DNA from 2 places in the Serratia sp. KH_031 genome. Region 2 is predicted to be linked to the other one. Evidence: predicted binding sites of a transcription regulator. Region 2 holds the regulator's gene; the other holds the start of a gene.
The links. The regulator PhoB, encoded in region 2, activates phosphate uptake and scavenging genes when phosphate is short. The targets are predictions, from matches to a motif close to CTGTCATAAAACTGNCNNAT.
Positions count from the first base shown of each region.

Region 1: the regulator PhoB is predicted to act here: its motif matches at 6,659-6,678, upstream of AC3ISQ_RS21145 (MIP/aquaporin family protein).

Region 1 covers NZ_CM174496.1:4,666,138-4,682,343, forward strand. The annotation lists gene priA (primosomal protein N') at 1-224, shown strand, start outside; gene cytR (DNA-binding transcriptional regulator CytR) at 431-1,459, shown strand; gene ftsN (cell division protein FtsN) at 1,533-2,435, shown strand; gene hslV (ATP-dependent protease subunit HslV) at 2,538-3,077, shown strand; gene hslU (ATP-dependent protease ATPase subunit HslU) at 3,089-4,423, shown strand; gene AC3ISQ_RS21130 (1,4-dihydroxy-2-naphthoate polyprenyltransferase) at 4,523-5,443, shown strand; gene rraA (ribonuclease E activity regulator RraA) at 5,532-6,017, shown strand; gene zapB (septal ring assembly protein ZapB) at 6,076-6,315, opposite strand; gene AC3ISQ_RS21145 (MIP/aquaporin family protein) at 6,847-7,692, shown strand; gene glpK (glycerol kinase GlpK) at 7,764-9,272, shown strand; gene glpX (class II fructose-bisphosphatase) at 9,392-10,402, shown strand; gene emrD (multidrug efflux MFS transporter EmrD) at 10,442-11,626, opposite strand; gene fpr (ferredoxin--NADP(+) reductase) at 11,903-12,649, shown strand; gene AC3ISQ_RS21170 (DUF805 domain-containing protein) at 12,651-13,070, opposite strand; gene AC3ISQ_RS21175 (DUF1454 family protein) at 13,245-13,829, shown strand; gene tpiA (triose-phosphate isomerase) at 13,956-14,723, shown strand; gene AC3ISQ_RS21185 (sulfate ABC transporter substrate-binding protein) at 14,788-15,780, opposite strand; gene pfkA (6-phosphofructokinase) at 15,968-16,206, opposite strand, start outside.
Region 2 covers NZ_CM174496.1:3,797,580-3,813,785, forward strand. The annotation lists gene AC3ISQ_RS17030 (peroxiredoxin C) at 1-258, shown strand, start outside; gene ggt (gamma-glutamyltransferase) at 468-2,246, shown strand; gene AC3ISQ_RS17040 (hypothetical protein) at 2,586-3,848, shown strand; gene malZ (maltodextrin glucosidase) at 3,952-5,772, opposite strand; gene AC3ISQ_RS17050 (mechanosensitive ion channel family protein) at 5,979-7,244, shown strand; gene AC3ISQ_RS17055 (hypothetical protein) at 7,378-7,638, shown strand; gene proY (proline-specific permease ProY) at 7,675-9,081, opposite strand; gene brnQ (branched-chain amino acid transport system II carrier protein) at 9,151-10,470, opposite strand; gene AC3ISQ_RS17070 (PstS family phosphate ABC transporter substrate-binding protein) at 10,915-11,853, opposite strand; gene phoR (phosphate regulon sensor histidine kinase PhoR) at 11,870-13,186, opposite strand; gene phoB (phosphate response regulator transcription factor PhoB) at 13,214-13,903, opposite strand; gene sbcD (exonuclease subunit SbcD) at 14,128-15,360, shown strand; gene sbcC (exonuclease subunit SbcC) at 15,357-16,206, shown strand, end outside.

The DNA of each region.
Region 1 (16,206 bases), 870 kb from region 2:
TACTGGAGAGTAGCCCGCTAAAAGATGATTCACTTTGGATTATGGGGCCGGTTCCTGCGCTGCAATCCAAGCGCAGTGGGCGTTTCCGCTGGCAATTATTGCTACAGCACCCCTCACGCCGCTTGCTGCAACAAGTGATGAAAAGCTCGTTACCGCTGGTGAGTACCTTGCCGCAAGCTCGTAAAGTGAAGTGGACGTTGGACGTTGATCCTATCGATAGTTGAACCCGGATAAGTCCGATTCAGCTTAAGCCATGCAAACGTTTACCCTTAAATTATGCGAGCGAACACGAAAAAACCTCCTTACGTCACACTTTTTATGCAAATTAGGTAACAAAAGCAGAGCGTAATCTGTTTAGAATATCTGCGAAGACATTTTTTGTCACTTGAGCGGTAGTCGCGTTGGCCTTGCCAGCGCAGGGGGAAAGGCGTTGGAACACAAGAAAGATTTACCCATGGCAACGATGAAAGACGTTGCCGAAATGGCAGGCGTTTCTACAGCCACCGTATCACGGGCGCTGATGAACCCGGAAAAGGTGTCAACGCCGACACGTCAGAAAGTCGAACAAGCGGTATTGGCCGTCGGTTACTCCCCTCATGCCCTTTCGCGCAACATTAAGCGCAATGAATCCCGAACCATCCTGGTGATCGTCCCGGATATTTGCGATCCATTTTTTGCCGATGTGATCCAAGGGATCGAGCATACCGCCGCGCAACAAGGTTATCTGGTCCTGATCGGCGATTGTGCTCAGCAAAACCAACAGGAACGCACCTTCGTTAATCTGATCATTACTAAACAAATCGATGGCATGTTACTGCTCGGCTCCAATTTGCCGTTCGACGCCAGTAAAGAAGAACAGCGCAACCTGCCGCCGATGGTGATGGCGAACGAGTTCGCACCAGAGCTGGAATTGCCAACGGTGCATATCGATAACCTAACCGCCGCTTTTGAGGCCGTGCACTATTTACATGAGCTTGGGCATCGGCATATCGCCTGTGTTGCCGGGCCGGAACAGATGCCGCTCAGCCATTATCGTCTGCAAGGTTACATTCAAGCCTTACGCCGTAATGGAATTAGTGTGGAAAGCGGCTATATTACCCGGGGTGATTTCACTTACGAAGCCGGAGCAGAGGCATTGATCGAGCTGATGGCACTGCCAACACCGCCAACCGCCATTTTCTGCCACAGTGATGTTATGGCCATTGGTGCGTTATCGCAGGCTAAGAAGATGGGGCTAAGCGTCCCTGAAGATCTCTCGATTGTCGGTTTTGATGACATCAAGCTGACACAATATTGCGATCCGCCACTGACTACGGTTGCCCAACCACGCTACCAAATTGGTCAGCAGGCTATGTTACTGTTATTAGAACAGTTGCATGGGCAAACGGTAGCCAGTGGTTCGCGCTTGTTAGATAGCGAACTGATTATCCGTGGTAGCACCGCGGCTCCTAAAAGCTAGTCAAATATTTTAGGGTTCAGTAACATGACGAGCTTATTTCTAAATAAAAACACAGCGGAATAGCGGAACAATAGTGGCACAAAGAGACTATGTAAGTCGTGGGCGCTCGGGAGCGCGGCGCAAGACCCCCAGCCGAAAGAAGAAAAGTTCTCCGAAGGTATCCAAAACCGTGGTGGCATTAGCCGTCGCCTTACTGGTGATCTTTGCCGGTGGTCTCTATTTCATTACCCATAATAAACCGGATGATGTGCTGCCACTGCCTTCACATAGCAACCGTCCTGGCAACGGCCTACCGCCGAAGCCGGAAGAGCGCTGGCGTTATATTAAAGAGCTGGAAAATCGTCAGATTGGTGTTCAAACCCCAACCGAACCTTCGGCTGGTGGCGAGATGAACGCCAAAACTCCACTGACCACAGAGCAGCGTCAATTGCTGGAGCAAATGCAGGCCGATATGCAGCAACGTCCGACACAACTTTCGGAAGTGCCGTATAACGATCCTGCACAGGCCGCAGCACGTGCTAATCAGCGCCAAACGACCACTCAGCAACCAATACAACAACCAGTACAGCAACAACAGCAGCAGCCAACGGCCAATCCGTCGCGCAGTCCGTTCAACAATGCGCCGACGACCGCACCGGTACAGCCGAAGACACAAGCCGTAACACCTCCGCCGGTAACCACCAAACCCGCGGAAGTGAAACCAAAACCGGAAGTAAAACCAGAAACACCGAAACCTGAGAAAGAAAAATCTCAGCGTTGGATGGTGCAATGTGGTTCATTCCGCGCCGTCGACCAAGCCGAATCGATCCGTGCGCAATTGGCGTTTGAAGGCATCGAAAGCCGCATTACTTCAGGCGGTGGCTGGAATCGTGTGGTACTCGGCCCCTACAGCACCCGTGCCGCAGCAGACAAAACGCTTTCGCGCCTGAAGGGTGTTGGCATGTCAAGTTGCATCCCCCTCTCCGTTGGGGGTTGAAAAGCGTTAATCCTCCCCCATCTATACTCTCAATATGCCTCGTAGCCTCTGCCAACGCGGAGACTACGAGGACTTCTTTCCGATTTTGACGAGGGTATGCTCGTGACAACAATTGTAAGCGTGCGCCGTAATGGCCAAGTAGTCATCGGTGGCGATGGTCAAGCCACATTGGGCAACACGGTAATGAAGGGCAACGTCAAAAAAGTACGTCGTCTGTACAACGATAAGGTGATTGCCGGTTTCGCTGGCGGCACCGCCGATGCCTTTACCCTGCTCGAACTGTTCGAACGTAAGCTGGAAATGCATCAAGGACACTTGGTCAAAGCCGCGGTAGAACTGGCGAAAGACTGGCGTACTGATCGAATTCTACGCAAGCTGGAAGCCTTGTTGGCGGTAGCCGATGAAAATACCTCGTTGATCATCACCGGTAACGGCGACGTGATGGAGCCAGAAGGTAGCCTAATCGCCATCGGTTCCGGCGGCCCCTACGCACAAGCCGCAGCACGTGCACTGTTGGAAAATACCGAGCTAAGTGCCCGCGAAATCACCGAGAAAGCACTCGGCATCGCAGGTGACATCTGTATTTACACCAACCATAACCTCACGATTGAAGAATTGCCTGCTAAAGCGCCAAAAGCGTAAGGATCGAAACCATGTCTGAAATGACCCCACGCGAAATTGTCAGCGAACTAGACAGCTATATCATCGGCCAACACAAGGCTAAACGTGCCGTAGCTATTGCCTTGCGTAACCGCTGGCGCCGGATGCAGCTCAGCGAAATGCTGCGTCATGAAGTCACACCAAAAAATATTCTGATGATCGGCCCAACCGGCGTTGGTAAAACCGAAATCGCCCGTCGTTTAGCTAAGTTGGCTAACGCACCGTTCATCAAAGTAGAAGCCACCAAATTCACCGAAGTTGGTTACGTAGGTAAAGAAGTGGATTCGATTATCCGCGATCTGACCGATGCGGCAGTGAAAATGGTGCGCCTACAATCGATCGAGAAAAACCGTAGCCGCGCAGAAGAAATGGCGGAAGAACGTATTCTCGATGTGCTGATCCCACCGGCTAAAAACAACTGGGGGCAAGCAGAAGGTCAGCAAGAGCCATCGGCAGCACGTCAGGCATTCCGCAAAAAACTGCGTGAAGGCCAATTAGACGACAAAGAGATCGAAATCGATTTGACGGCTGCGCCAATGGGCGTAGAAATCATGGCACCTCCAGGCATGGAGGAGATGACCAACCAACTGCAATCGATGTTCCAAAACATCGGTGGTCAAAAGCAGAAACCTCGTAAGCTGAAGATTAAAGAAGCCTTCAAATTGCTGATCGAGGAAGAAGCCGCCAAACTGGTGAATCCAGAAGAGCTGAAAGAACAAGCGATTGAAGCGGTTGAGCAGCATGGCATCGTGTTCATCGACGAGATAGACAAAATCTGTAAGCGTGGCGGTCAAAGCTCCGGTCCTGACGTTTCTCGCGAAGGTGTACAGCGCGATCTGCTGCCACTGGTGGAAGGTAGCACCATCTCCACCAAGCACGGCATGGTGAAAACCGATCATATTCTGTTTATCGCTTCCGGCGCATTCCAGGTTGCCAGCCCGTCCGATCTGATCCCTGAGCTGCAAGGTCGTCTGCCAATTCGTGTTGAGCTGCAAGCACTGAGCACTGAAGACTTCGAACGCATTCTGACTGAACCTAACGCCTCACTGACCGAGCAGTACAAAGCGCTGATGGCCACCGAAGGCGTCACCATCGATTTCACCGCCGACGGCATCCGCCGTATCGCTGAAGCCGCATGGCAAGTCAACGAAAGCACTGAGAACATCGGCGCGCGTCGTTTGCACACCGTGCTGGAACGTTTGATGGAGGATATTTCCTATGATGCGAGTGAAATCAACGGCCAATCGTTCCTCATTGATGCAGATTACGTCGGTAATCATTTAGATGAGCTGGTAGCAGATGAAGATCTAAGTCGTTTTATCCTATAATCGCTTTATCACTGTCCAAGCAGTTAATCAGTGTGGGAGGCAAACGCCTCCCACAGCTATTTCTACCGGACACAGCCTCTTGACCTATTGAAGCGAATAATGAGCTCATCAACCACCACCACCCCGGCTAAAGCCTGGTTGGAAAGTTTACGACCCAAAACGCTGCCATTGGCATTTGCCTCTATCGTTGTCGGTTCCGCTATCGCAGCCTGGCAAGGTAGCTTAAAACCTAGCGTTGCATTGTTAGCACTGCTGACTGCAGGCCTGCTGCAAATTCTCTCTAACCTAGCGAATGACTACGGCGACGCGGTAAAGGGCAGCGACAAAGAAGACCGCATCGGCCCTTTGCGTGGTATGCAAAAAGGCATGATTACCCAAGCGCAGATGAAACGCGCATTGATTATCACTGTGGGGCTGATCATTATCGCGGGCAGTTCATTAATTGCCGTTGCTTGCGAGCAGCCAAGCGATGTCGTCGGTTTCTTGGTATTGGGTGGGTTATCGATCATCGCCGCTATCACTTACACCGTCGGTACCAAACCCTATGGTTATCTGGGCTTGGGTGATATTTCGGTGTTGGTGTTCTTTGGCTGGCTCAGCGTGGCGGGCTCTTACTATTTGCAAGCCCACCACTTCGATAGCATTGTGATGTTACCCGCCACTGCCTGCGGCTTACTGGCAGCGGCCGTGTTGAACATTAATAATTTGCGCGATATCGAAAGCGATCGTGAAAATGGCAAGAATACGCTGGCGGTACGCCTTGGCCCGCGAAAAGCTCGCTATTACCACATCGGTTTGTTAATTTCCGCCGTGTTGTGTTTTGCCCTATTTGTCCTGATCAACCTGCATGGCTTCTGGGGTTGGTTGTTTGTCTTGGCAACGCCATTGCTGTATCGCCACGGCATTCGTGTATTACATGACAAAACGGCAATCGGTATGCGCCCGATGCTGGAACACATGGTCAAAGCTGCCTTGTTGATTAATATCCTCTTTGCTATTGGCGTAGTACTTAGCAAATAGTCGTCTCAACTAACAACTGATGATTTTGCCAACAGGGTAAATAAAGGGATATACTGGTTATTCCAGCGGCAACCAGACGTAAACTCTTATGAAATACGATACTTCCGAACTTTGTGACATTCATCAGGATGAGGTCAACGTGGTTGAACCTCTATTCTCTAATTTTGGTGGGCGTACTTCATTTGGCGGGCAGATCATTACGGTGAAATGCTTTGAAGATAATGGCCTGCTTTACGATCTGCTCGGCGAAAATGGCCTCGGTAAAGTGCTGCTGGTTGACGGTGGCGGTTCGGTACGACGCGCGTTAATTGATGCAGAATTAGCTGCGTTAGCGACTCAGAACGAGTGGGAAGGGATCGTAGTTTACGGTGCGGTGCGCCAAGTAGACGACTTGGAAGAACTGGACATCGGCATTCAAGCGATGGCGGCCATTCCTGTGGGTGCTGCGAGTGAAGGTATTGGCGAGAGCGATGTTCGCGTCAACTTCGGTGGCGTCACCTTCTTCTCTGGCGATCATCTGTATGCCGATAACACCGGCATCATCCTTTCTGAAGAACCACTCGATATCGAGTAACCTCCAGATATGATAAAGGGCACTTGCGGTGCCCTTTTCAATCGCAGAGTAAAACGGATCAAACTTCTTCCATTTTACCCAACAGCGCACGCAGGCGATCTTGCCATACGTGCTGTTCTTCTTTCAGTTGCTGGTTCTCACGCACCAATGACTCATGGTTACCAGTGGCATTCTGAACTTCCTGCGACAGGGTGTTGTTCTTCTCTTTCAGCTCTTCGATTTCCATCTGCAACAAAGTGATGGTATCAATCGCCTGCTGAACTTTTGACTCCAATTTTTCAAATACTTCAAATGACATTCTTCAGTCCCCTCATGATAGCAAGGCGTACATTTATAAGTAGCGCCGCAAATCAAGTTGCAGCTGCTGCGAATATGCTCGCGCCAGGTGACACGCGCTAAGTAGAAAACGCGCCTGTCTCGATAAAATGCTTCTCCCAATACAATCGATTGTAAGTAGCCTGCCCCCCACTGTCTAGCAGCATACTGGCTTCCCAAGCAGCTTGTAGCAATTTTCTGACCACGACTATCAGCAAAAACCGAAAGAAGATCCCTTTTCGTCACACGAATTGTTAATGAATAGAAACTAAAGCACTGGTCAGATCACACTTTTATCGCGCAGAAAAAGTGCTTCATGGCGCGAATTCGCTCAATTTTATGACGGAGTACACAGATTATGATTTCGCTATTTCTCGTTTATGCTCGTTAACGATAAATTCACATCACGTCCTCAATTCAAAAATTGGACGAAATATAAAAAATGTACCCATAGACCGAAGGTTACCTCCATCGGATCTATAAACCGATAACCGTCTCTCAGGACAACAACATTATGAGCCAAACCACCAGCCCTACCTTAAAAGGCCAATGTATCGCCGAGTTCCTCGGTACCGGCCTGTTGATCTTCTTTGGCGTAGGTTGTGTTGCGGCGCTGAAACTGGCAGGTGCCAGCTTCGGCCAGTGGGAAATCAGTATCATTTGGGGCCTGGGTGTTTCCATGGCCATCTATCTGACCGCCGCCATCTCCGGCGCGCACCTGAACCCAGCCGTTACCCTCGCACTATGGCTGTTTGCCTGCTTTGATGGACGCAAAGTACTTCCTTACATTGTTGCGCAGGTTGCCGGAGCCTTCTGCGCAGCAGCGTTGGTCTACGGGTTATACTACAACCTGTTTATCGACTTTGAAGCCAGCCACAATATGGTGCGTGGCAGCGTTGAAAGCCTCAACCTAGCGAGTATCTTCTCGACTTACCCGAATCCGCATATCTCTGTCATGCAGGCATTCTTGGTAGAAACCGTGATTACCGCCATCCTGATGTGTCTGATTCTGGCACTGACCGACGATGGCAACGGCATTCCTCGCGGCCCGCTAGCACCGGTGTTGATCGGTATCTTGATCGCGGTAATTGGTGCTTCAATGGGGCCATTGACCGGTTTCGCACTGAACCCAGCTCGTGATTTTGGCCCGAAACTGTTTGCTTATCTGGCAGGCTGGGGTGAAGTTGCCTTTACTGGCGCCCGTGACATCCCTTACTTCCTAGTTCCGATCTTTGGCCCAATTCTCGGTGCTGGTCTAGGTGCCTTCGGCTATCGCGCCCTGATTGGTCGCCACTTGCCATGTGATGTCTGTGTAGTGGAAGACGAACCTACAACTAAAGCCCAACAACGCAAGGCGTGATTGGTGCAATTCGATACCCTTCGTCCTAACGGATGAAGGGTAGACCGGTTAACAACAGCAGGATTAACAGCATGACGACTGAAAAAAAATACATGGTTGCTCTCGACCAAGGAACCACCAGCTCACGCGCTGTGGTACTCGATCATGATGCGAATATCGTGGCGGTTTCCCAGCGCGAATTCACGCAAATCTACCCAAAAGCGGGCTGGGTCGAACACGATCCGATGGAGATCTGGTCTAGCCAAAGCTCTACGCTGGTCGAAGTGCTGGCAAAAGCCGACATCAGCTCCGATCAAATTGCCGGTATCGGTATCACCAACCAGCGTGAAACTACTATCGTCTGGGAAAAGGAAACCGGCAAACCGGTGTATAACGCCATTGTTTGGCAATGTCGTCGTACTGCGGATATCTGCGAAAAACTCAAGCGTGATGGTCTGGAAGAGTACATCCGTCATAACACTGGCTTAGTCGTTGACCCGTATTTTTCCGGCACCAAAGTAAAATGGATCCTTGATAACGTCGAGGGGGCTCGCGAACGCGCCAAGCGTGGCGAATTGCTGTTCGGTACCGTCGACACCTGGCTGGTGTGGAAAATGACGCAAGGACGGGTGCACGTCACCGATTACACCAACGCCTCTCGTACCATGCTGTTCAACATCCACGAGCTGGATTGGGACGAGCGTATGCTGGAAGTGCTGGATATTCCACGCGCCATGCTGCCAAAAGTTCGTCCATCATCCGAAGTTTACGGCCAAACCAACATCGGTGGTAAAGGCGGGACGCGTATTCCCATCGCCGGTATCGCCGGTGACCAACAGGCGGCGCTGTACGGCCAACTCTGTGTTCAGCCGGGGATGGCGAAAAACACTTACGGCACCGGCTGCTTCCTGCTGATGAACACTGGCAAAGAAGCAGTACGTTCCAGTCACGGTCTGTTGACCACCATCGCCTGCGGCCCACGCGGTGAAGTGAACTACGCGCTGGAAGGGGCGGTGTTTATCGGCGGTGCATCTATCCAATGGCTGCGTGACGAGATGAAGTTAATCAGCGATGCCACCGACTCCGAATACTTCGCCACCAAGGTCAAAGACAGCAACGGCGTGTATGTGGTGCCCGCATTTACCGGTTTGGGTGCGCCTTATTGGGACCCGTATGCCCGCGGGGCTATCTTCGGCCTGACCCGTGGCGTGAACAGCAACCACATCATCCGTGCGACGCTGGAGTCTATCGCTTATCAAACCCGTGACGTGCTGGATGCGATGCAAGCCGATGCTAATACCCGTCTGCAATCGCTGCGAGTGGACGGTGGCGCAGTCGCCAATAACTTCCTGATGCAGTTCCAGTCCGACATCTTGGGAACCCGCGTTGAGCGCCCTGAAGTGCGTGAAGTCACGGCGCTGGGTGCCGCTTACCTTGCCGGTCTAGCGGTGGGCTACTGGAATGATCTGGATGAAGTGAAGAGCAAAGCGACCATTGAGCGCGAGTTCCGCCCAGGTATTGAAACCACCGAACGTAACTTCCGTTACAGCGGTTGGAAAAAAGCCGTCGCACGCGCGCAGGCGTGGGAAGATCACGACTAAGTTAATCTGTTGTTTCCCCCTGATTAGCGCGGCCCTCGGGCGGCGCTTTTTTTTGCCTCGCTGCACGCTGTGATAGACTTCATCAATATTTCCTTCCTTTTATCACTAGCAGGTTTGCCATGAAACGTGAATTAGCCATCGAGTTCTCCCGCGTCACCGAAGCTGCCGCACTGGCCGGTTACAAATGGCTCGGGCGCGGTGACAAAAATGCCGCCGACGGTGCCGCCGTTAACGCAATGCGCATTATGCTCAATAACGTCGATATTGATGGTCGTATTGTTATCGGTGAAGGCGAGATCGATGAAGCGCCAATGCTGTATATCGGCGAGCAAGTGGGTAGCGGCAAAGGTGATGCGGTAGACATCGCCGTCGATCCGATCGAAGGCACTCGCATGACCGCCATGGGACAATCCAATGCACTCGCGGTACTGGCGGTGGGCGACCGTGGTAGCTTCTTACACGCACCAGATATGTATATGGAAAAACTGGTGGTTGGCCCCGAAGCCCGTGGCGCTATCGATCTTAATCTGCCGTTAGCAGACAACCTGCGTAATGTTGCCAATCGCCTCGGCAAACCGCTAACAGAATTGACTGTGATTACGTTGGCAAAACCGCGCCATGATGGCGTGATCGCCCAAATGCAGCAAATGGGTGTGAAAGTATTCGCCATTCCAGACGGCGACGTGGCGGCTTCCATCCTCACCTGTATACCAGAAAGCGAAGTTGACGTGATGTATGGCATCGGCGGTGCCCCAGAAGGCGTGATCTCAGCGGCAGTGATCCGCGCATTAGACGGTGATATGCAGGCGCGTTTGCTACCACGCCATGAGGTGAAAGGCGACAATGCCGAGAATCGTCGTATGGGCGAGGCCGAGTTAGCGCGTTGCAAAGAGATGGGCATTGAGGCCGGGAAAGTCTTGCTATTGGACGATATGGCGCGTAACGACAACGTGATTTTCTCCGCCACCGGCATCACCAAAGGCGATCTGCTGGACGGTATCAGTCGCAAAGGTAATATGGCAACCACCGAAACCCTGTTGATCCGTGGTAAATCGCGCACCATTCGCCGTATCCGTTCGACCCATTATCTGGATCGCAAAGACCCTGCGTTGCACACATTCTTGCTGTAAAAAGTCAGGGCGCTGATTTTGAATTGGCGCCCTGGTATTTTATGCGGTATGACCTTGGTGTTGCATTCGGTTAGATAGCGGCCACCAACACAGCAGAATCAACAGCGCCATGGCAAACATCAGTAACCCTAGGCTGAACTGCCCAGTCTGTGGCAACATCGCCGATAGCCACGTCGCCAAACCAGACCCCATGTTCTGCATCCCACCGACCAATGCACCCGCAGCACCTGCCAGATAAGGGAACGGCTCCATCGCGCCAGTCGTTGCCAGTGGGAACAACATCCCCGCACCAAAGAAGAACAATGCCGCCGGAACGATCAACGTCCAGATATTCATCACCCCGAACCAGCCCGGTATCCACATCATCAATCCCGCCAACAGGCAACTAATCACCGAATGCCACATCAGTTGATGGAAAGCTTTACCGTCACGCCCGGCATACCAAGCGCCAAAGAACGCCGCCGGGATCGGTAGGATAAATAGGATACTCACGGTCAAACCGCTCAACCCCAGAACACCGCCCATCAGCACGCCACAACTGGCTTCAAATACTGCAATTCCTGCCAATGCGCCAATCAGCATCACCAGATAGCAGCTAAAACTACGGTCTGACAACAACTGACGGAAACTGGATAGCATCGCCCGTTTTTCTGTTTGTTGCGGACGAGTTTCCGGCAACCAACGGAACATGGCAAACGCCACACCAAGACACAACACAAGTAGGAAGGCATAGCTGGCACGCCAACCGAAGAACAGCGCCAATGCCCCACCGATCATCGGAGCCAATAACGGACTCACCAAAATACCCATATTCAACAGGCTGTTGGCATAACGTAATGAGGTGCCCGCGTACAAATCTCGCGGCATGGTACGCGCCATCACCCCGGCCACCCCGGTACCCAACCCTTGGATCGCACTGGCGGCGACCAACATGTTCAGGTTATTAGACAGCAATGCCCCTAACGCCCCGATCATAAAAATCATCATCCCACTCAAAATCACCGGACGGCGACCAATACGATCCGACAAAGGACCATAAACCAGTTGCGAAAAACCATAAGTCATCAAATACGCTGCCATTACGCGTTGTACCGCGCCAGCACGTACCGATAACGCCTGCGCCATCTCGGCAATATTAGGAACATAAATAGTCTGTGCCATTTGGCCAACGGCCACTAGCAAGATCAACATCACGAGCAGGTGAAAATTCTCTAATTTTCTCATTATCTTTTCTAAAATATTAATTTTTGATGAATTAACACAATAAATGGGCAACCTTCTGCGGTGGCATAGGTTAACAAATCTGTTTTTTTTAGCGAGAGCCGGGGTCATGATTGTTCGCAAATAGACTGGCAGAAAACACCGCCATCCTCGTAAATTAAACTGTACGTCTGACGATAATCACCTTTCATCTTTAGCATTTAATCGATAATTATTTTCATCGACTTGCAATAAGATGACGCCACAACAAACGAGTTTATAAATCGGGAGCGTTGAGTAATGGCTGAATGGGTTAATGGCAAAGTGACGCAGGTAGAGCAATGGACAGAGAGCTTATTCAGCATCACCGTTCATGCGCCAATTGATCCCTTCACCGCGGGGCAATTTGCCAAACTGGCGTTGGAGGTGAATGGTGAACGAGTACAGCGGGCGTATTCTTACGTTAACGCTCCCAACGATGCCAATCTGGAGTTCTACCTGGTCACGGTACCGGAGGGGAAACTCAGCCCACGCCTCAACCAACTACAACCCGGCTCAGAAGTGATGGTGACTAAAGAGGCCGCGGGCTTCTTCGTGCTGGACGAGGTGCCAGATTGCGAGACGTTATGGATGTTGGCGACCGGTACCGCTATCGGCCCGTATTTATCCATTCTTCAGGAAGGTAAAGGGCTGGACCGCTTCAAAAACTTAGTGTTGGTACATGCCGCCCGCTTGTCGCAAGACCTGAGCTATTTACCATTAATGCAGCAATTGGAGCAGCGTTATAACGGTAAGCTGCGCATCCAATGCGTCGTCAGCCGGGAGGAAGTCGCAGGAACTTTGACGGGGCGCGTTCCTGCACTGATTGAAAGTGGTCAACTAGAAACGGCGGTCGGTTTGCCTATCAATGTAGAAACCAGCCACGTCATGCTATGCGGTAACCCACAAATGGTGCGCGATACCCAGCAACTGCTGAAAGAAACCCGCGGCATGACCAAACACCTGCGCCGCAAACCCGGTCATATGACCAGCGAACAATACTGGTAAGTTACCAGTACTTGACCGGTTCGGCTTCCGGGCCGAAACGGTTATCGCCCGGCGTACCGACAAATGCACCGAGATCGATCAGTATCATCACGATAATCAGCGTTGGGACAAAACGCCCGACACCCCACTGCCAGATCGGTGCCAACATCTGCCAGTTACCGACAGCCAGCAACCACGCCAGAATCAACAACAGCGCCCACCAGCCCGCTTTGTTGCGATCGTGTAGGCGTTTAACCAACACCGCAGCCGTCGGCCACAGCAAGGCGACAATAAAGAATGAGATGGTTTGAATCGGTACCCAGTTGTAGCTGGCGAGTGTAAAGGCGATCACCATTAGAACCAGCCATGCTCCCATCCAGATCCAAAAATCACGTCGCCCAATACGGCCTTTAAACGAAAAGCACCACTGCTGTAATGTCATTGATTCCTGCGCTGTTAATCTGCCCATATTCTGCGCCGCAGTGTAACATAGAGTGTCTGCGCGCGATGACGCCTAGCAGACTCCTGAGCGAATTACTGTGGGATCTTTGACAACGCCCCCATATACTCGCTTTAATCGGAACTCACTTTGTCATTGATTTCGTGAATGCATGCCATGCTGAAAAAAGTTACCACCGCCATTTACCTCTGTTTAGCCTTCAGCAGCGCTTGGGCCGATCCCCCTAATGCAGCCAATGAGCAACCAACCGCGCCTTATTTACTGGCGGGAGCCCCCACGTTTGATCTGACCATCGTCAAATTCCGCGAAAAATATAATCGCGACAACCCAACCTTACCGATCGGTGAATTTCGTGCTATTCCCGCCACTGAAGGGGATACTCCACTGCTGACGCGAGCCGCCAGCAAGCTGAATGAAAATCTGTACGCCTCCACCGCGTTGGAAAAAGGCACGGGTAAAATCAAGACGTTACAGATAACACACTTACCCTTGCAGGGTAACGAGGAAAAAGCCGCTCGCGCGATAGCTATCAACTACATGGCGGCTTTGATGCGTCAATTTGATCCCACGCTAACCGTGGAGAAAAGCATCGTAAAAGTCAGTAACTTGCTGGAAAAAGGCAAAGGTTCACATTTTTACCAGCAACATACTGGCGCCATTCGCTATGTGGTGGCAGATAACGGCGATAAAGGGATAACTTTCGCTGTTGAACCGATTAAGCTGGCGCTATCTGAACCCTGATAGCTGGGTAATTAATGACAAAAAGCAAAGCCTTTACGCTTATTGATCTCTATACTGTTGGGCAGGTTAACTGCCACCCGGCAGTGGTTATTTCTACTCTTGTGTCCCCTTATTGGAGGAAAAAACATGCGTCATCCATTAGTTATGGGTAACTGGAAGCTCAACGGCAGCACCCACATGGTTAACGAACTGATCGCTGGTCTGCGCAATGAATTGAGCAGCGTTGATGGTTGTGGCGTCGCTATCGCACCACCAGTGATGTACTTGGACCAAGCTAAACATGCACTGGCCGGTAGCCGCATCGCCTTGGGCGCGCAGAACGTAGACGTTAACCTGTCTGGCGCATTCACCGGTGAAGTTTCCGCAGATATGCTGAAAGATGTTGGTGCGCAGTACATCATCATCGGTCACTCTGAGCGTCGCACGATCCACAAAGAAACTGACGCAGCGATCGCAGCAAAATTTGCGGTACTGAAAGCAGCAGGTCTGATCCCAGTGCTGTGCATCGGTGAGACCGAAGCAGAAAATGAAGCGGGCAAAACCGAAGAAGTTTGTGCTCGCCAGATCGACGCCGTGCTGAAAACTCAAGGTGCTGCAGCCTTCGAAGGCGTGGTTATCGCTTATGAGCCAGTTTGGGCGATCGGTACCGGTAAATCTGCTACCCCAGCACAAGCACAAGCCGTTCACAAATTCATCCGTGACCATATCGCCAAACAAGACAAAGCGATCGCTGAGCAAGTGATCATCCAGTACGGCGGTTCCGTTAATGATAAAAACGCTGCTGAGCTGTTCACCCAGCCAGACATCGACGGCGCATTGGTCGGTGGCGCATCACTGAAAGCTGACGCTTTCGCTGTGATCGTTAAAGCCGCGGCTGCTGCAAAGAAAGCCTAAGTTTTCGGCTTGCTGAAATGACAGAACCCCGGCTCGCCGGGGTTTTTTTATCGTTAGAAGACCATCAATCGCGCTTGCTGATCTCATCAAACTTGCCGCCAGTGGCAAAGTGCACTTTCTGCGCTTGTGCCCAGCCACCAAAGGTATCATCCACCGTGAATAGCTTCAGTTTCGGGAAACTATCGGCGAACTTGGCGGCAACTACCGCATCGCGCGGGCGATAGTAGTTCTTTGCGGCAATTTCCTGCCCGGCTGGTGAGTACAGATATTTCAGATAAGCGGTAGCAATCTCACGAGTACCGCGTTTATCGACCACTTTATCCACCACCGAAACGGTCGGTTCTGCCAGCACAGATTCGCTTGGTGTCACAATCTCAAACTTGTCTTGTCCCAGTTGTTTGGCTGCCAACAACGCTTCATTTTCCCAAGCGATCAATACGTCACCAATGCCACGCTCCACGAAGGTATTAGTCGAACCGCGAGCACCGGAATCCAACACTTCCACGTTTTTATACAGTGCTTTAACGAAATCCTGCGCTTTGGCTTGATCGTTGTTGTTGTGATGTAGCGCGTAACCCCAAGCTGCCAGATAGTTCCAGCGCGCACCACCCGAAGTTTTCGGGTTGGGAGTAATCACGGAAACGCCCGGTTTCACCAAATCCGGCCAATCGTGGATCTGTTTAGGATTACCTTTGCGCACCAAGAATACGATGGTTGAGGTATAAGGAGCCGAGTTATCCGGCAGACGCTTGATCCAATCTTTATCAATACGTCCTCGTTCAGCAATGGCATCGACGTCATACGCCAGCGCCAGAGTCACTACGTCAGCCTCAATACCGTTGATCACCGAGGTTGCCTGTTTGCCAGAGCCGCCGTGGGATTGACGAACCGTGACGTGATCGCCAGTTTTCTGCTGCCAGTATTTGCCAAACGCGATGTTATATTCCTGATAGAACTCACGCGTTGGGTCATAAGAAACGTTCAGTAATTGAATATCTTTCGCCATCGCGCTCGACGCCAACAGCACCAATGACAGACCCACACCCCATTTACGCATCGACAGACTCCCCAGGAAAATAATCGCAACCTCAATCGGTTGATTTAGCATCAGAGCCTGCCAGAAACTTTCCTCGCAATTAAAGAATAAAAAATTTGGTACTAGACGATTATGGAATATGCATCAATAAGGACGAAAAAAAGCCCCCGCGAACGGAGGCTATTGAGTATCAGGGTGAAGCGCAGAATTAATACAGCTTCTTGGCGCAGTCCAGCCAGTCATTTTTAAACGGACGCTTCATGTTTTCAATTGCGTCGATAATGTCATGGTGAACCAACTTCTCGTTCTGGATACCCACGCAGCGACCACCGTGGCCTTGCAACAGGAGTTCAACAGAGTAAGCGCCCATGCGTGAAGCCAAAATGCGGTCATAAGCCACCGGAGCCCCGCCGCGCTGGATATGCCCCAGAACTGTTGCACGCGTTT
Region 2 (16,206 bases):
ATTGAACACCCAGAAGCAGGCGTTGCTCTGCGTGGTTCTTTCCTGATCGACAAAGATGGCATCGTGCGTGCTCAGGTTGTTAACGACCTGCCAATCGGCCGTAACATCGACGAAATGATCCGTACCGTTGACGCGCTGCAATTCCACGAAGAGCACGGCGAAGTGTGCCCAGCTCAGTGGGAAAAAGGCAAAGCAGGTATGGGCGCATCTCCAGACGGCGTAGCTAAATACCTGTCTGAAAACGCTGCCAAGCTGTAATTACAGCCTGAAGTGAATAAACCGGCCTGCTCTGCAGGCCGGTTTTTTATTAGCTCAATATCACCTCATTTCCTTGTTTACGTTCACAATTCATCATTTCAATCCGGCTAACACCCCATTTTACGACTACGCTGATCAGGCTGGCCTGTTCTTTGCACGCCAAGGAAGGGCAAGTCATCACAATAAAAACTGACAGGGTAGGAATAGCTATGTTTTTACAAAAAAGGGTTTTACAAAAATGGAGTCAACCGCTGACCCTCGCGGCATTGTTGGTCAGCAGCAGCCTGTACGCAGCATCAAATCCCGCAGTCGAGGCAAAAAATGGCATGGTAGTGACATCACAGCATCTGGCTTCGCAAGTTGGGGTCGACATTCTGAAGCTGGGCGGTAACGCGATAGATGCCGCCGTCGCCGTCGGCTATGCACAAGCGGTGGTCAACCCGTGTTGCGGCAATATCGGCGGCGGCGGCTTTATGACCGTCCATCTGGCTGATGGCACTGATACCTTTATCAACTTTCGCGAAACCGCACCGGCTAGTGCTAGCGCCAATATGTATCTGGATGCCGAAGGTAAAGTGAAGAAAGATGCCAGTCTATACGGTTATCTGGCAGCAGGCGTACCGGGCACAGTTTTAGGAATGGAAACTGCACGCGCTAAATACGGCAAACTGAGTCGTGAACAGGTGATGGCTCCGGCGATCAAACTGGCGCGTGAAGGTTTTGTACTAACCCGCGCCGATACCGATATCCTCGACACCACCGTGAAGCGCTTCAAGCAAGACCCCGAAGCGGCAAGAATCTTCCTGCGTCCTGATGGTTCTGCACTACAACCGGGCGACCGTTTGGTGCAAAGCGATCTGGCGAATACCTTAGAAGGAATAGCCGAACAGGGTACGGACGCTTTCTATAAAGGTAAAATTCCACAAGCAGTTGAAGCAGCGGCAAAGCAAGGCGGCGGCATTTTGACCGCAGCAGATTTTGCCAACTACAAAGTGACCGAGAATGCACCGATTACCTGTAGTTACCGTGGCTACAAATTTGTCTCTGCCCCACCACCTAGCTCTGGCGGTGTGACCTTGTGTGAGATCCTCAATATCGTTGAGGGTTACGATCTAAAAAGTATGGGCTTTAACTCGGCAGCAGCTATCCATACCATGACCGAAGCCATGCGCCATGCCTATATGGATCGCAACACCTATCTGGGTGACCCGGAATTTATCAAAAACCCGATCGACCGTTTGGTCAGTAAAAGCTACGCCGAGCAAATCCGTAAGAAAATCGTGGCAGATAAAGCCACACCGTCTGAAAACGTCCAACCGGGTATGGAACCGCATGAAAAACCGGAAACCACTCATTACTCGATTGTCGATCATGATGGTAATGCGGTTTCGACTACCTATACCGTCAACGGTCGCTTTGGCGCGGTAGTGATTGCTCCGGGTACTGGCTTCTTCCTTAATGATGAAATGGATGATTTCACGGTTAAAGTCGGTGAGAAAAACCTCTACGGATTAGTACAGGGAACGGCGAACTCCATCGCCCCCGGTAAGCGCCCACTATCGTCGATGAGCCCGACGCTAGTGACTAAAGACAACAAGATATTTATGGTTCTCGGTTCACCGGGCGGTTCGCGCATTATCACCATCACCCTGCAAACTGCCTTGAATGTGATCGACCACGGCATGGCACCACAAGAAGCGGTGGACGCCCCGCGTATTCATCACCAATGGTTGCCGGATGAGGTGTATTACGAACAGCGTGGCGTTTCTGCCGATACGCTAAAAATCCTCAACGAGATGGGCTACAAGATGGTTGAACAGACTCCTTGGGGAGCTGCGGAGCTGATTCTGGTTGGCTTACCGGGCGCGGCCGGTGTTTCACCTAAAGATTCAGGTAATGACTCAGCGGTATCGGGCAAAGTGCGTGAAGGCTACCTATACGGTGCTAACGACGTGCGACGCCCGGCAGGTTCGGCTATAGGTTATTGATCCTCATTGGCTCGGACTACCGAGCCAATCCTTTTGCCACATAACACATCCACCAGAAACATAATTACCAAAGATTACATTCGATATTTATATATATCAGCTAAGGCGACAAATTCTGAATTCACCAATAAATACCAACAATTTTTTAACAATTTTGACATTACTGCTAAAATTTTTGTCCATAAGAGACATACATTCTGGATAGACTTTCCAGCATGCAACAAAAAATGGAGGAATACAGAAAATAAACAACCAAAATTAATTAGCAATGTTAATTATACAATATAAAAGTAAATGTCTTATCACCCTACATTAGAAAATAAAAAAGGATTATATATTATGAGAAAAAACCCCATTGTCCTCTGCGCTATACTCCTATCTTTATCAGCATGTGACTCTAGCAATACTGAGTTCACACCGTCACCGTCTCCTTCACCGCCCCCACCAGAGAAAAACACTTGTTTCTGGATCGGCCCTTACGATAAAAATGCCAGCTTATTACCTGATGAGTTTGCTAATTATTGGTCAGCGCAATTTACCATCCCTGCGGGTAAAAAGGTGTTTTTACAGGCTCAGTATCCACATGCTCGTTATATCTCTTATGTCAGTTACAATGATGCAGGTAGTGGGATAGATATTATTAATGACCAGCATATCAATCCGGCACAAGATGGTTCGGTAAATCCTTTTATCGAAAACAATCAACGCAATACCAAAATACGTAATTATAGTATTGAACTGAAGGAAGGTTTAAAACCAACCTCTGGCGCAGAACCCAACACGCTATATGCCAATAGAGATGATGGGAAGATGATTGTTTTTTATCGTATCTATGCTGCAGATGACAAAACCGATATTTTAGGTGGCGTGGGCTTCCCTGAATTAGTGGTCGAAAATGAAGACAAAACCACGGTTACCGGTCAAGAGGCTTGTGACATATTGCAACCCGCACAGGACATACTCGTAGGCCCACCACCCAGTGAAGAGGTTTACCCTAAACTCCTCGCTGCCGCACCGCCGCAAGACCCTGCAGTCTGGCAGGTCAATCGGTTAGTGATGTATAGAACATTAATGAAGAATGCGTTATTCGGTAACCCAGATAACAAATATTTGGAAGCGACCTTAAGCCGTAATTTAGGTGAAGTGGCTGTGCTGAGAGGAAAATTACCGACAACGCCAAAAACATTCAAAGGTGACCCAATAATGGGCACTGGTGATATGCGTTATTGGTCAATCTGTTCGTATGAGTTCTACACCCAGAAATTCAGTGGTTGTGTCTACGATGAAAACTTACAAACCGATAGTGATAACAATTATGTTATCGCCGCTAGCCGTGAACAGGATAAACCCGTTAATGCCATTGATAAGTGTGGATATAACTGGATCAAACTATCCGATGCGGGTGATGGTGCTGACCGTCTTGACGATGGTATGTTGATGATGAGGAATATGTTGTCTAATACTAGTTTCACCCAAGCTATACAAAACATCCCGAATATTATGGACCCACAACAAGCGGTGACCACCATGGGTGATTATCTCCCTAGCGTCACTTATATGTCTAAGAGTGATTTTGAGGCTCAAGGTTGCAAGAAAAACTAACATAATCGATCTGCAATTTATATCGAAGAAATTAGGCTCATGGAAGAGCCTAATAATAAACTCAACGAAAAATGCAGTTTAAAGTATGACGGGTATATTTATATTATTTTAACCGCCATAATGTTGCCGACTCTGCTGTCAATAACAATTGCTCGCCATGGCGAATATGGCTCAACTCACCGTCCCCAACTAGCCTTTGCCATTCCCCCGCGACCAATAACGGACTATGCGGTAATGTTACCCAGCTATTACCCTCGCGCTGTAACGCCACTAATACCTGTTCTTGTTGGTACATACGTACAAATATCAACGTCTCCCCTTCGGCATACAGAACCTGACAACCGCCGTAACGCAGCGCTTCACTCTGTTTGCGTAGTGCGATCAATTGCTGGAATAGCGCCAACAACGGCTGATCCCACTGTTTTTCATCCCACGGGAACGGCTTACGGCATAACGGATCATTATCGCCATCTAAGCCGATTTCATCACCGTAATACAGGCAAGGCACACCGATCCAGCTCATCAGCCAGACCGCGGCCATCTGCATTCGCCGAGCGTTGTTATTCAATAGCGTGAAGAAACGTGCGGTGTCATGACTATCCAACTGATTAAACATAATTAATTGTCGATTATGCGGTAACCCGGCTCGATAACCGTCCATCCATTGCGCACAGTCGGTGGCATCAATTTGAGCAGGATGATGGGCCACGTCTACGCCTGCCAGAAATGCCCGCAGCGGCAGAGCAAACCCCATATAGTTCATCGCCGCATCTTCTACTCCAGCGTGCAACCAGCGACGCGCATCACCAAAGTGCTCGCCAAACACATAGGCCTGTGGATTTTCCTGTTTCGCCGCCTGATAAATCCCTGCCAAATGCCGCAAATTACCGCTGGCACTGCCGTTTTCACCCAGCATATGCACCACATCCAACCGCCAACCATCGATGCTATACGGCGGTCGTAACCAATGTCGTACCACGCTGTTTTCCCCGCGGTAGATCGCTTCAGCAACTTCTGACTCAGCGAAATTCAGCTTCGGTAGGCTGGCGTTGCCCTTCCAACTCATCGCCGTCCCGTCCGGGTAGAAATTGAACCAGCCACGGTACGGTGAATTTGGATGGTGACAGGCGCCATTATCCCCCTGTTGATGACGATCGAACCATGGATGTGAATCGCCGGTATGGTTAAACACGCCGTCCAGTACCAGCTTCATACCCACCTGGTGAGTACTCACTCGCAAACGTTGCAACGCCTCATTGCCACCAAAGTACGGATCAACCTGATAATAATCTTCAGTATCGTATTTATGGACGCTCGGCGCGGTGAATATCGGGTTGAGGTACAACGCGGTCACACCCAACTTTTGTAGATAGGGCAATTGTTGACTGATGCCATCCAAATCACCGCCATAAAACGTTGAGGCTGCGTGACTGCCATCCAATGGATGATGCCAATCATGGCGCACCACATCACAACCCGCCGCGTGATGGCGGTAACTCCCGCTCTGAATGCCGTGCTCTGCCCCGCTGCTGGCAAAACGATCGGGGAAAATCTGGTAGAACACCTGATCGGCGACCCAATCAGGGCCATTATCAGGCTGATCAAGCGCAAACTGTTCTAACTGCCCCAATGGCGTCTCTGACCAGCCCAACGGACCAAGCCAGCGTTGACGATCCGCCCACAGCATTTTGAAGCAGTAACGACGCGTAGCCTCCCCTTCGTTCAGAGTCAGATTGGCACGATAGCGCTGCCGTCCATCAACGGTTTGCCCCTTCATGGTCAATAACCACTCTTCGTTATCGGGCTCAGCACGCAGAAAAACTTGCTCCGGCAGCTCATCGGCCTGCAGCCAAAGCGTGATTTCCAGTTGTTGCCCTTTTTTCACCACGAAAGGAGGAACAGGTAGATGCCAAGCGTTAATCATAAAGTTCTCCGACAATATTGAATTACTGCGCACCATGCCACGAGAGTCATTACATCCCCTCATCTTTACAGTGTAATTTCAGGGAGGAGTCTGGGGGTGGAGAGGATAAGCAATGTAAAAAAGAGTAAACAGGAATACATCATGCGCCTCAGACCGTAGGCTATCCCTCTTTTGAACAATAGGATGTTTTTTATTGGCGAGGGGTTATGCAACAAAAAATAAGCTTGTGGCTGGCGCAGTTTGGTATTGAATTCAACGGCATGATGTCGCTGATTATGGTGTTGGGGTTGATCGTACTGGTTTCAGTGGTGATTCATCTGGTGCTGCACCGTTTGGTATTGACGCCACTATTGCGGCGTGGTCAGCAATCGCAACACACTTGGCAGCAAGCTATTACGCAGCACAAACTTTTTCAGCGCCTGGCGTTATTGTTGCAAGGGATCATCATCAATATCCAAGCCGTATTGTGGCTGCATAACGGCACACAAACACAAGCGGTTATTACTACCGCGGCGCAAGTCTGGATCCTGATATTCGCCCTGCTGTCCCTATTTTCCCTGCTCGATACATTGCTGGCGATGCTACGGCAAAACCCACTCGCCAACCAATTACCTCTGCGCGGCATTTTCCAAGGGGTAAAACTGGTTGCGGCGATCCTGATTGGCATCACTATTATTTCGTTGTTAATCGGTAAGTCCCCTCTACTGCTATTGAGTGGATTGGGCGCGATGACCGCAGTAGTGATGTTGGTGTTTAAAGATCCGATCCTCGGTCTGGTCGCCGGTATTCAACTTTCTGCCAACGATATGCTCAAACTTGGTGATTGGCTGGAAATGCCGAAATACGGCGCTGACGGTGCGGTCACCGATATCGGGCTGACCACCGTCAAGGTACGCAACTGGGACAACACCGTCACCACCATCCCAACTTATGCGCTGATTTCCGACTCGTTCAAGAACTGGCGTTCGATGTCTGAATCCGGTGGTCGCCGCATCAAACGCAGCCTCAATATTGACGGCACCAGCGTACACTTTCTGACGGAACAGGCGTTACAGCGTCTGGAGCGCAATCCGCTGTTACAACGCTATCTCAGTGATAAAAACCAAGAATTGGGTGAATATAACCGCCAAGTGCAACTCGATCTCAGTTCTCCACTCAATGGCCGCCGCCTAACCAATCTCGGTACCTTCCGCGCCTATTTACAAGCCTACTTACGTGCACATCCGGGTATTCATCAGCATATGACGTTAATGGTGCGCCAGTTAGCCCCAACGCCGGAAGGCCTACCGCTGGAAATTTATGCCTTCACCAATACCACCGTATGGGCAGAATATGAGGGAATTCAGTCGGATATTTTTGACCATATCTATTCTGTGATCGGCGAGTTTGATCTACGAATCCACCAAACACCAACCGGTAACGACATGCGCTGCATGCTGGCACCACAGCATATTGAAGACAACATTTCCTGACCTCAACTGACGAAATGATGTCTGCTGGTAATTATCTTCCGCCAATTGCCAGCAGATATCTCCATCCCCTTCTCTTTACGGGTTAAAACAGGGTTAATACCTGCACTGGCACCACTGATAAGGAGAACGATCATTGCTGAAGCAGTTCAAACACCGAATATTTACCACCTTAGCAACCCTGATGTTTATTGGTTGCCTGCACAGCGCCACGCTGGACGAAAGCCAGATGATCCGCAGCCTGCAACCTTCGCTGAGCGCGTTGAGTAGCAGTATGCAAGACATCCGCGAAGTACTGGCGCGCTGCGCACGCGAAAATGATGACGAACGACTTTGTGAAAACTACCCAGTGCTGGAAGTGCGAACTTCAGCCGATGAGGATATGGATGAAAAGTGATAAAAAAACACCGGCGCATGACCGGTGTTCTTATTTTTAGTCTTGTTGTTCAGCCAATTGCGCCAATTTTTTCTGGCGACTGACTTTCACATAATAACCCACCAGTAGTACCACCACCCACACTAATCCGGCGTACAGAGAAACGCGCGTGGTTGGGAAGTAACCAATTAAGCCAATGATGAATACCAAGAAGATAATACCAAGCACTGAGGTGAACACACCGCCACGCAGCGGGAACTCCAATTTTTTCACCTGATCTTTGCTCAGGCTACGGCGGAAGGCGATCTGCGAGCACAGGATCATGATCCATACCCACACGGTAGCGAAGGTCGCCAGCGAAGCAATCACCAAGAACACGTTTTCCGGCATGATGTAGTTGAGGTACACCGCAATCAGCAGTGCCGCCATCATCACCAAGACGGTGACCCACGGAATACCGCGCTTGGAAATCTTGCTAAACATTTTTGGCGCGTGGCCCTGCTCAGCCATACCGTGCAACATACGGCCAACGCCGAACACGTCGCTGTTAATTGCCGACAAAGAGGCGGTAATCACCACAAAGTTCAGGATGCCTGCAGCGACCGTGATACCCATGTGTTGGAAAGTCAGTACGAACGGGCTGCCGTTAGTACCTACTTGATTCCACGGGTAAATAGACATGATGACGAACAGTGTCCCCACGTAAAACACCAGAATACGCCAAGGTACAGAGTTAATCGCTTTCGGGATCGACTTCTTCGGATCTTTGGCTTCACCCGCGGTAATACCGATGATTTCGATACCGCCATAGGCAAACATCACTAGTTGCAGCGACAGGATCATGCCCATAAAACCGTTGCTAAAGAATCCGCCGTTAACCCACAGGTTATGAATGCCGGTCGGCTGGCCACCGTTGCCAATCCCCCACACGATAATGCCGATACCGGCAACAATCATGATGATAATGGTGGCAACTTTGAAGAACGAGAACCAGAACTCCAGCTCGCCGAACACCTTAACGCTCATTAGGTTGATCGCGCCGATAATCAGCACCACACTCAACACCCAGATCCAATGCGGCACTTCCGGGAACCAGACACCCATATAGATGCCGAATGCCGTAACATCAGCAATAGCCACGATCAGGATTTCAAAGCAGTAGGTCCAGCCAGTAATATAACCCGCCATTGGGCCGAGATAATCCTGCGCATAACGCGAAAACGAGCTGGCCTGCGGATTGTTGACCGACATCTCGCCCAGCGCACGCATGATGATGAAAGCGACGATACCGCCAATCAGATACGCCAGCAGTACGCTGGGACCCGCCATTTTAATCGCGTCTGCCGAACCGTAGAACAACCCGGTACCGATGGCAGAGCCAAGCGCCATAAAACGGATATGACGCGTGCTGAGGCCACGTTTTAGCTTATTGGCCGGTTGGGGAGAAGTAGATTCCTGTTGCATGAAAAGACCTGTCTCTAATACGCAAAAAAGCCACGGACTTGTCCGTGGCCCATAATTCAGACCGGATGATTATTGGTGCGCGGCAACTTGGCTGCGGCCACAAACTCGATCATAAATCGCTACCAGTACCAACATCAGCAAGGAAGGTGGCAACCAAGCCAAACCTTGTCCAGCCAGTGGCAGATGGGTGCTCCAGGATGGCAGCAAGTGCTCAAAACTGGAAGCTTTCACTGCATCAAGGATACCAAATAACAGACTAACCAGCATCACCGGGGCGATAATCCGCGATGCGCTGTTCCACCAACGCAGAGTGAAGCTCAATACCACCAGCACAATACACGGCGGATAAATCGCAGTCAGCACAGGAATAGAGATCTGAATCAAGTGGCTCAGACCCAAGTTGGACACCACCATCGAGAACAAGCCGAGGATAAACACCAGCGTCTTGTAAGAGAAAGGCAGGTACTGAGCAAAGAACTCGGCGCAGGCACAGGTCAGGCCAACCGCAGTCACCATACAGGCGATAAAGATCAAGGCTGCCAGGAAGAAGCTCCCCAAGCTGCCGAAGGTATTCTGCACGTAAGCATGCAGGATCACCGCACCGTTAGTCGCCCCCGGCACCAATACACCGCTGCCGGAACCCAGTTTGAACAAGCTCAGGTAGACCAGCGTCAGACCCACACCGGCAATCAAACCCGCCAAAATGGTGTAACGGGTTAGCAGACCCGCGTCTTTCACCCCTCTGGAACGTGCGGCGTTAACGATAACAATGCCGAACACCAGTGCGCCCAGCGTATCCATGGTCAGATAGCCGTTAACGAAACCGGAAGAGAAAGGTACGTTCTGGTAAACCTCGGTAGCCGGGATCGGCGCGCCCGCTGGCCACATCAGAGCGGCGATACCTAACGCGCCCAGAGCAACGATTTTCAGCGGAGCAAGGATATGGCCGACGGTATCCAGCAAACGCCCCGGATACAGAGAAATACCGATCACCAGCGCGAAATACACCAGGCTGTAAATAAACAGCGGCATCGCACCGTCACCCGTCAGCGGGGCGATCCCCACTTCAAAGGAAACGGTCGCGGTACGTGGCGTCGCGAACAGTGGCCCAACAGCCAGATAGCAGACGGTCGCCAGCAGTAAACCGGCTTTACGACCAATCGGCGAGCTCAGGGCATCGATACCACCACCCACGCGCGCCAGCGCGATAACGGTCATGACCGGCAAACCCACGGCAGTAATCAGAAAGCCGATAGCGGCAATCCATACGTGCTCACCTGACTGCAAACCTACCATCGGCGGGAAGATGATGTTCCCAGCCCCGACGAATAAGGCAAAGGTCATAAAACCTAATGCCAGAATATCTTTTGATGCTAAACGATGACTCATACGATGTCGTGTTGCCTGTTCAAAATGGAAAAAAATGGCCCGCGTTCGTGACGGAGGTAACTCCGTCCGGTTGTCAGTTTGTCCACTCAACGCTCGCCAATAAGAACCCAAAAACGCAGACACCTAGCGTTTTGATCTCTGACCAACGTGGAGATGAGCAAAAATTTAGAAGTTATAAAATGGAGGTTTAATCCGACAACGGGCGCCAATTTAACGTTTTATAGCGTCTAATGACAAGGTGCATTCTAAAAAGCAGAGTGATCGACCAGATAACTTTCACACTCCAGTTGATCATATGGATTATCAATAAATATACCGAACATGATTTGTATGTTTTTTGCACCACAAACTCACAAAGTGTGAAATTAACCGGCATAAAATGCACGAAAAAGCCGAACAGAACGGAGTTATTGCGTACGATATTCATTATCAGAAAAACATTGCCTACTCCAATCCCAAGGTTTTTCGGGTTTTAGCCAAAGTATCAGGCGGCAAAGGCAGATAGCCATCGTGGTTGACCAATCTCTGCCCTTCAGCAGAAAGCACTTGGTCGAGGAAGGCGGCAGTGAGAGGTTCTAACGGCTGATTCGGTGCTTTGTTGATGTAGATGTACAGATAGCGCGACAGCGGATAACTGCCGTTGCGCACATTGCTTTCATTAGGCGTGACATAGTGATTACCCGTCGCGGCTAATGGCAATAGCCGCACACCGCTGGCGCGAAAACCGATGCTGGCATAACCCATGCTATTGAGCGAGCCCGCTACCGCTTGAACGACTGAAGCGGACCCCGGCAACTCATTGACCTTAGAGATAAAATCACCACCACACAGTGCACGCAGTTTGAAATAACCGTAAGTGCCAGAGGCCGAATTACGACCGAAGCGCTGGATCGAGCGCTGTGCCCAGCTTCCCTGTAAGCCCAACGCGCCCCAATTATCCAATTGTTGATTCTCACCACAGCGACGAGTGGCTGAAAATATTTGATCGAGCTGATGCAGGTTCAATCCACGCAGCGGGTTGTCTTGATGCACTAAAACCACCAGCGCATCAACCGCTACCGGCACCGCCATCGGGGCATAGCCATAACGATGTTCGAAAGCTGACACTTCGGCAGCTTTCATTGGGCGGCTCATCGGCCCAAGTTGCGCAGCCCCCGCAGCCAATGCGGTTGGTGCCGTCGAGGAACCCGCAGCTTGAATTTGTAAGTTAACGTTGGGGTAATGCTGACTAAAATCCCTGCCCCACAACGCCATCAGGTTCGCCAAAGTGTCAGAACCGACACTCGACAGATTGCCCGACAGCATGCCATCCGGTTGCGCCAGCACGCCACGGCTCAATAGTAGCGCCAGACAAAGCAACAATCCTTGAGTCAATCGGGTCATACCAGCATCTCGCGTGTTAATTTTTCACCGCATTCTCTGACAAAGGTGCAGGAACAATCAACCGTGCAGGCAAGGTAAAGATAAAGCGAGTGCCGATCCCCGGTTCACTGAGGATTTCTAAGCGCGCATCATGATGGCTTAACGCATGTTTGACGATCGCCAGCCCCAATCCGCTGCCCCCCGTCTGGCGTGAGCGGGCTTTATCAACACGATAGAAACGCTCGGTCAAACGAGGAATATGTTCGGCGGCAATGCCCGGCCCATTATCACTGACCTGGAACTGCGCGCCCTGCAGCGTTTGTTGCCAACTCACTTCGATATTGGTGCCGTTTGGTGTGTGGTTGACGGCGTTATACACCAGATTGGAAACTGCGCTGCGCAACTGATCCTCATTACCAAATACCTTGAGGTTTTCATTCACGCGGAAAGTAATCTCGTGTTGACCATTGCTGAGTGATTGCGCCTCCGGCTGCAACAACCGCAGCATTAATGGAATATCCACCTGCTCGTGCATTTCGAGTAGCGGTGCAGCTTCAATGCGCGATAACGTAAGCAATTGTTTTACCAAACCATCCATGCGTTTGGTTTGTTCCTGCATGGTGCCCAGCGCCTTACCGCGTAACGAGCCGTCTATTTCTTCATCCAGCATCATTTCCAAATAACCTTGCAACACCGTTAACGGCGTGCGCAGCTCATGGCTCACGTTGGCAAAGAAATTACGCCGCGTCCCTTCCAGTTGGCGCATCTGCGTTACGTCACGCGCCACCATCAACAACTGCCCTTCGGAATACGGCATCACGCGAAATTCGACATAATGATCGTTATTCAGTTGTAAGTTCAATGGTTTGGAAAATTCGCGCTGTTGCAGATAATGACTGAATTCCGGGTAACGCAGTAGGTTAAGGATATGCTGACCATTATCCTCCGGCCACCGGAACCCCAACAGATGCTGCGCCAGCCCGTTACACCAGAAAATATTACCGTCCTCGGTGGTCATGATCACCGCATCGGGCAGTGATTCAGCGCCACTGCGGAACCGCTTGATCAACAACGCCAACTCACGCCGCCGCCGCCGATTACGTTGCTGCATCTGGTACAAACCGTAAAACAAGGGTTCCCAGCTCCAACGGCCGGGAGGTGGTGTCATGCTGCGATCGACCCACAACCAATAAGACAGTTTCATTTGGTTATAGAAATTCCACACCAACGCCGCCAGTGTAGAAACCAAGAGGAACCAAGGTAGATAACCAAAAATCAGCCCGAGCAGAATGGCGGGCAAACAGAAAAGGGCCAGCTCCAAGGCCAGCCTCTTCCAGGATAAGCGTTCTAGCACGGCATTTTCTCCAGCGCGTTGCTGCTATCAGTAACGCGTTGAGAACCGATAGCCGGTGCCTCGAACGGTTTGAACCATCTTGTCATGACCACTGGTCTCCAGCGCCTTACGCAACCGGCGAATGTGCACGTCAACGGTACGGTCTTCCACATAAACGTTAGTGCCCCAAACGTGATTAAGCAACTGCTCGCGGCTATATACACGCTCAGGATGGGTCATAAAGAAGTGCAACAGTTTGAACTCGGTCGGCCCCATATCTAGCGCCTGTTCATTCGCCATCACGCGATGCGAAGAAGGATCTAAGCTCAATCCTTGCATTTCAATCACTTCTTCTACTGCCATCGGTGAAATACGGCGCATCACCGCTTTAATACGCGCTACCAGCTCTTTGGGTGAGAAAGGCTTGGTAATGTAATCATCCGCCCCGACTTCCAACCCACGCACTCGGTCTTCTTCTTCACCGCGTGCGGTCAGCATCATCACCGGGATCTCGCGGGTCAGTGCTTCACGTTTCATGTGTTTAATAAACTGAATACCGGAGCCGCCGGGTAACATCCAGTCGAGTAACACTAAATCAGGGAACGGCTCAGACAGGCGCGTTACGGCACTGTCATAATCTTCGGCTTCCAACGGTTGGTAACCATTTTGTTCCAACACAAAACACACCATCTCACGGATAGGCGCTTCGTCTTCCACCACCAGTATGCGTCTTGCCATCGTCAATCCTGCCAATGTGTTAGCGATCTAGGTTGATTACGGGCGCCATTATGCGTCAGTTTTGTGACAGATTTATGAAGAAAATAGCTCGATCGTGACCGATGTTCCTAGCGAATATTACCCCAGTCTAAGAAAAATCATCCTACCGTCATCATCAATGCGCCACGACAGCAATGACTTACCGCTTTATAATCATCGGCATTCTGTGGTTGCCCGAGACTATCATGAAAGTCATCCATACTTCCGACTGGCACCTTGGCCAGTACTTTTTCACCAAAAGCCGCGCCGCCGAACATCAAGCTTTTATCAACTGGCTGATTGCGCAGGTGGAACAGCAACAGGTGGATGTGTTGATCATCGCAGGGGATCTGTTCGATACCGGTTCACCACCGAGCTACGCTCGCGAACTGTACAACCGCTTTGTGGTGGAGTTACAGCGCACCGGCTGCCAGTTAGTGGTGTTAGGCGGTAACCACGATTCCGTCGCCACCCTGAATGAATCGCGTGAATTACTCTCTTGTCTGAATACCACCGTGATTGCCAACGCGCAGGAACAGCTCGAAAAACAAATTCTGGTATTAAATCAGTTGGATGGAAAACCGGGGGCGGTACTGTGCGCCATTCCATTCCTGCGACCACGCGATCTACTGACTAGCCGCGCCGGGGAATCGGGCACGCAGAAACAGCAAGCACTACAAGAAGCCATCGCCGAGCATTATCAGATGTTGTATCAAGCCGCCTGCGCCCGTCGCGATGCGTTAGGGTTGCTGCTGCCGATCATTGCTACCGGGCATTTGACCACCGTTGGCGTCACCACTTCCGACTCGGTACGCGATATTTATATTGGCACCCTCGATGCCTTCCCGGCGCAGGCGTTCCCACCAGCCGATTACATCGCTCTTGGGCATATTCACCGCGCACAGAAAGTCGCTAAATCAGAACATATCCGCTACAGCGGCTCGCCGATCCCATTGAGTTTCGATGAGCTAGGCAGCGCTAAAAGCGTGTATTTGGTCGAGTTCTCACCAAGCGAGTTACAACGGGTCACGCCATTGGAGGTTCCTCAGTTTCAACCGATGCAGTTGATCAAAGGTGATTTACAGCAGATCGAGCAACAATTGCAGCAGTTCGCCGATTATCATGGCGAGTTGCCAGTGTGGCTGGATATTGAAGTCGCAACCCAAGACTACCTCAGCGATATCCAACGCCGCATTCAGCTATTGGCTGACGAGTTACCGGTGGAAGTGGTGCTACTGCGCCGCAGCAAAGAGCAACGCCGTCAGGTGATCGCCCAGCAAGATAAAGAAACGCTGAACGAACTCAGCGTGGAGGAAGTGTTCGAGCGTCGGTTGGCGCTGGAATCGGAGATCCCTCCTGAGCGCCAGCAACGGATGCGGCAAATGTTCCAACAAGTGGTAGAAAACGTACAGCAAAATGACGAGGAGCCAATGGCATGAAGATTTTGAGCCTACGGTTAAAAAACCTGAACTCCTTACAAGGTGAATGGAAAATAGACTTCACCGCTGAACCTTTCGCCAGCAATGGTTTATTCGCCATCACCGGCCCGACTGGTGCCGGAAAAACCACGCTGCTAGATGCTATCTGTCTCGCGTTGTATCACGAGACGCCGCGCTTGAACGTCACCCCAAGCCAAAACGAGTTAATGACGCGCCATACGGCGGAATCACTGGCTGAAGTTGAATTCGAAGTTAAAGGGGTGGGTTATCGCGCTTTTTGGAGCCAGCGCCGCGCCAAAGGTGATGCCGAAGGCAACCTGCAAGCGCCCAAAGTAGAACTAGCACTATTGGAAGACGGCAAAATCTTGGCGGATAAAGTGCGCGATAAGTTAGAAATAATCGCCACCATTACCGGGTTGGATTTCGGCCGTTTTACCAAATCGATGATGCTGTCGCAGGGACAGTTCGCCGCTTTTCTTAACGCCAACGCCAACGATCGTGCCGAACTGCTGGAAGAACTGACCGGTACCGAGATTTACGGTCTGTTGTCTGAGCGCGTTTTCGAACAGCATAAACAAGCCAAAATCGATCTGGATACCTTGCACAGTCGCGCCAGCGGTATTGAGTTATTGAATGACGAACAACGTCAGCAACTGACACAACAATTGGCCGAGATTGGCCTTCAAGAGCAAGAACTTAACCAACAAGTGCAACAACGTCAGCAAGACGTACAATGGTTGCAGCAATGGCAGATCGCACAACAAAAACAGCAGGAATATCAGCAACAGCAAACCGCCGTACTGCAAGAGCTCGCCCAAGCCGAACCTCAGTTACAACAACTGGCGC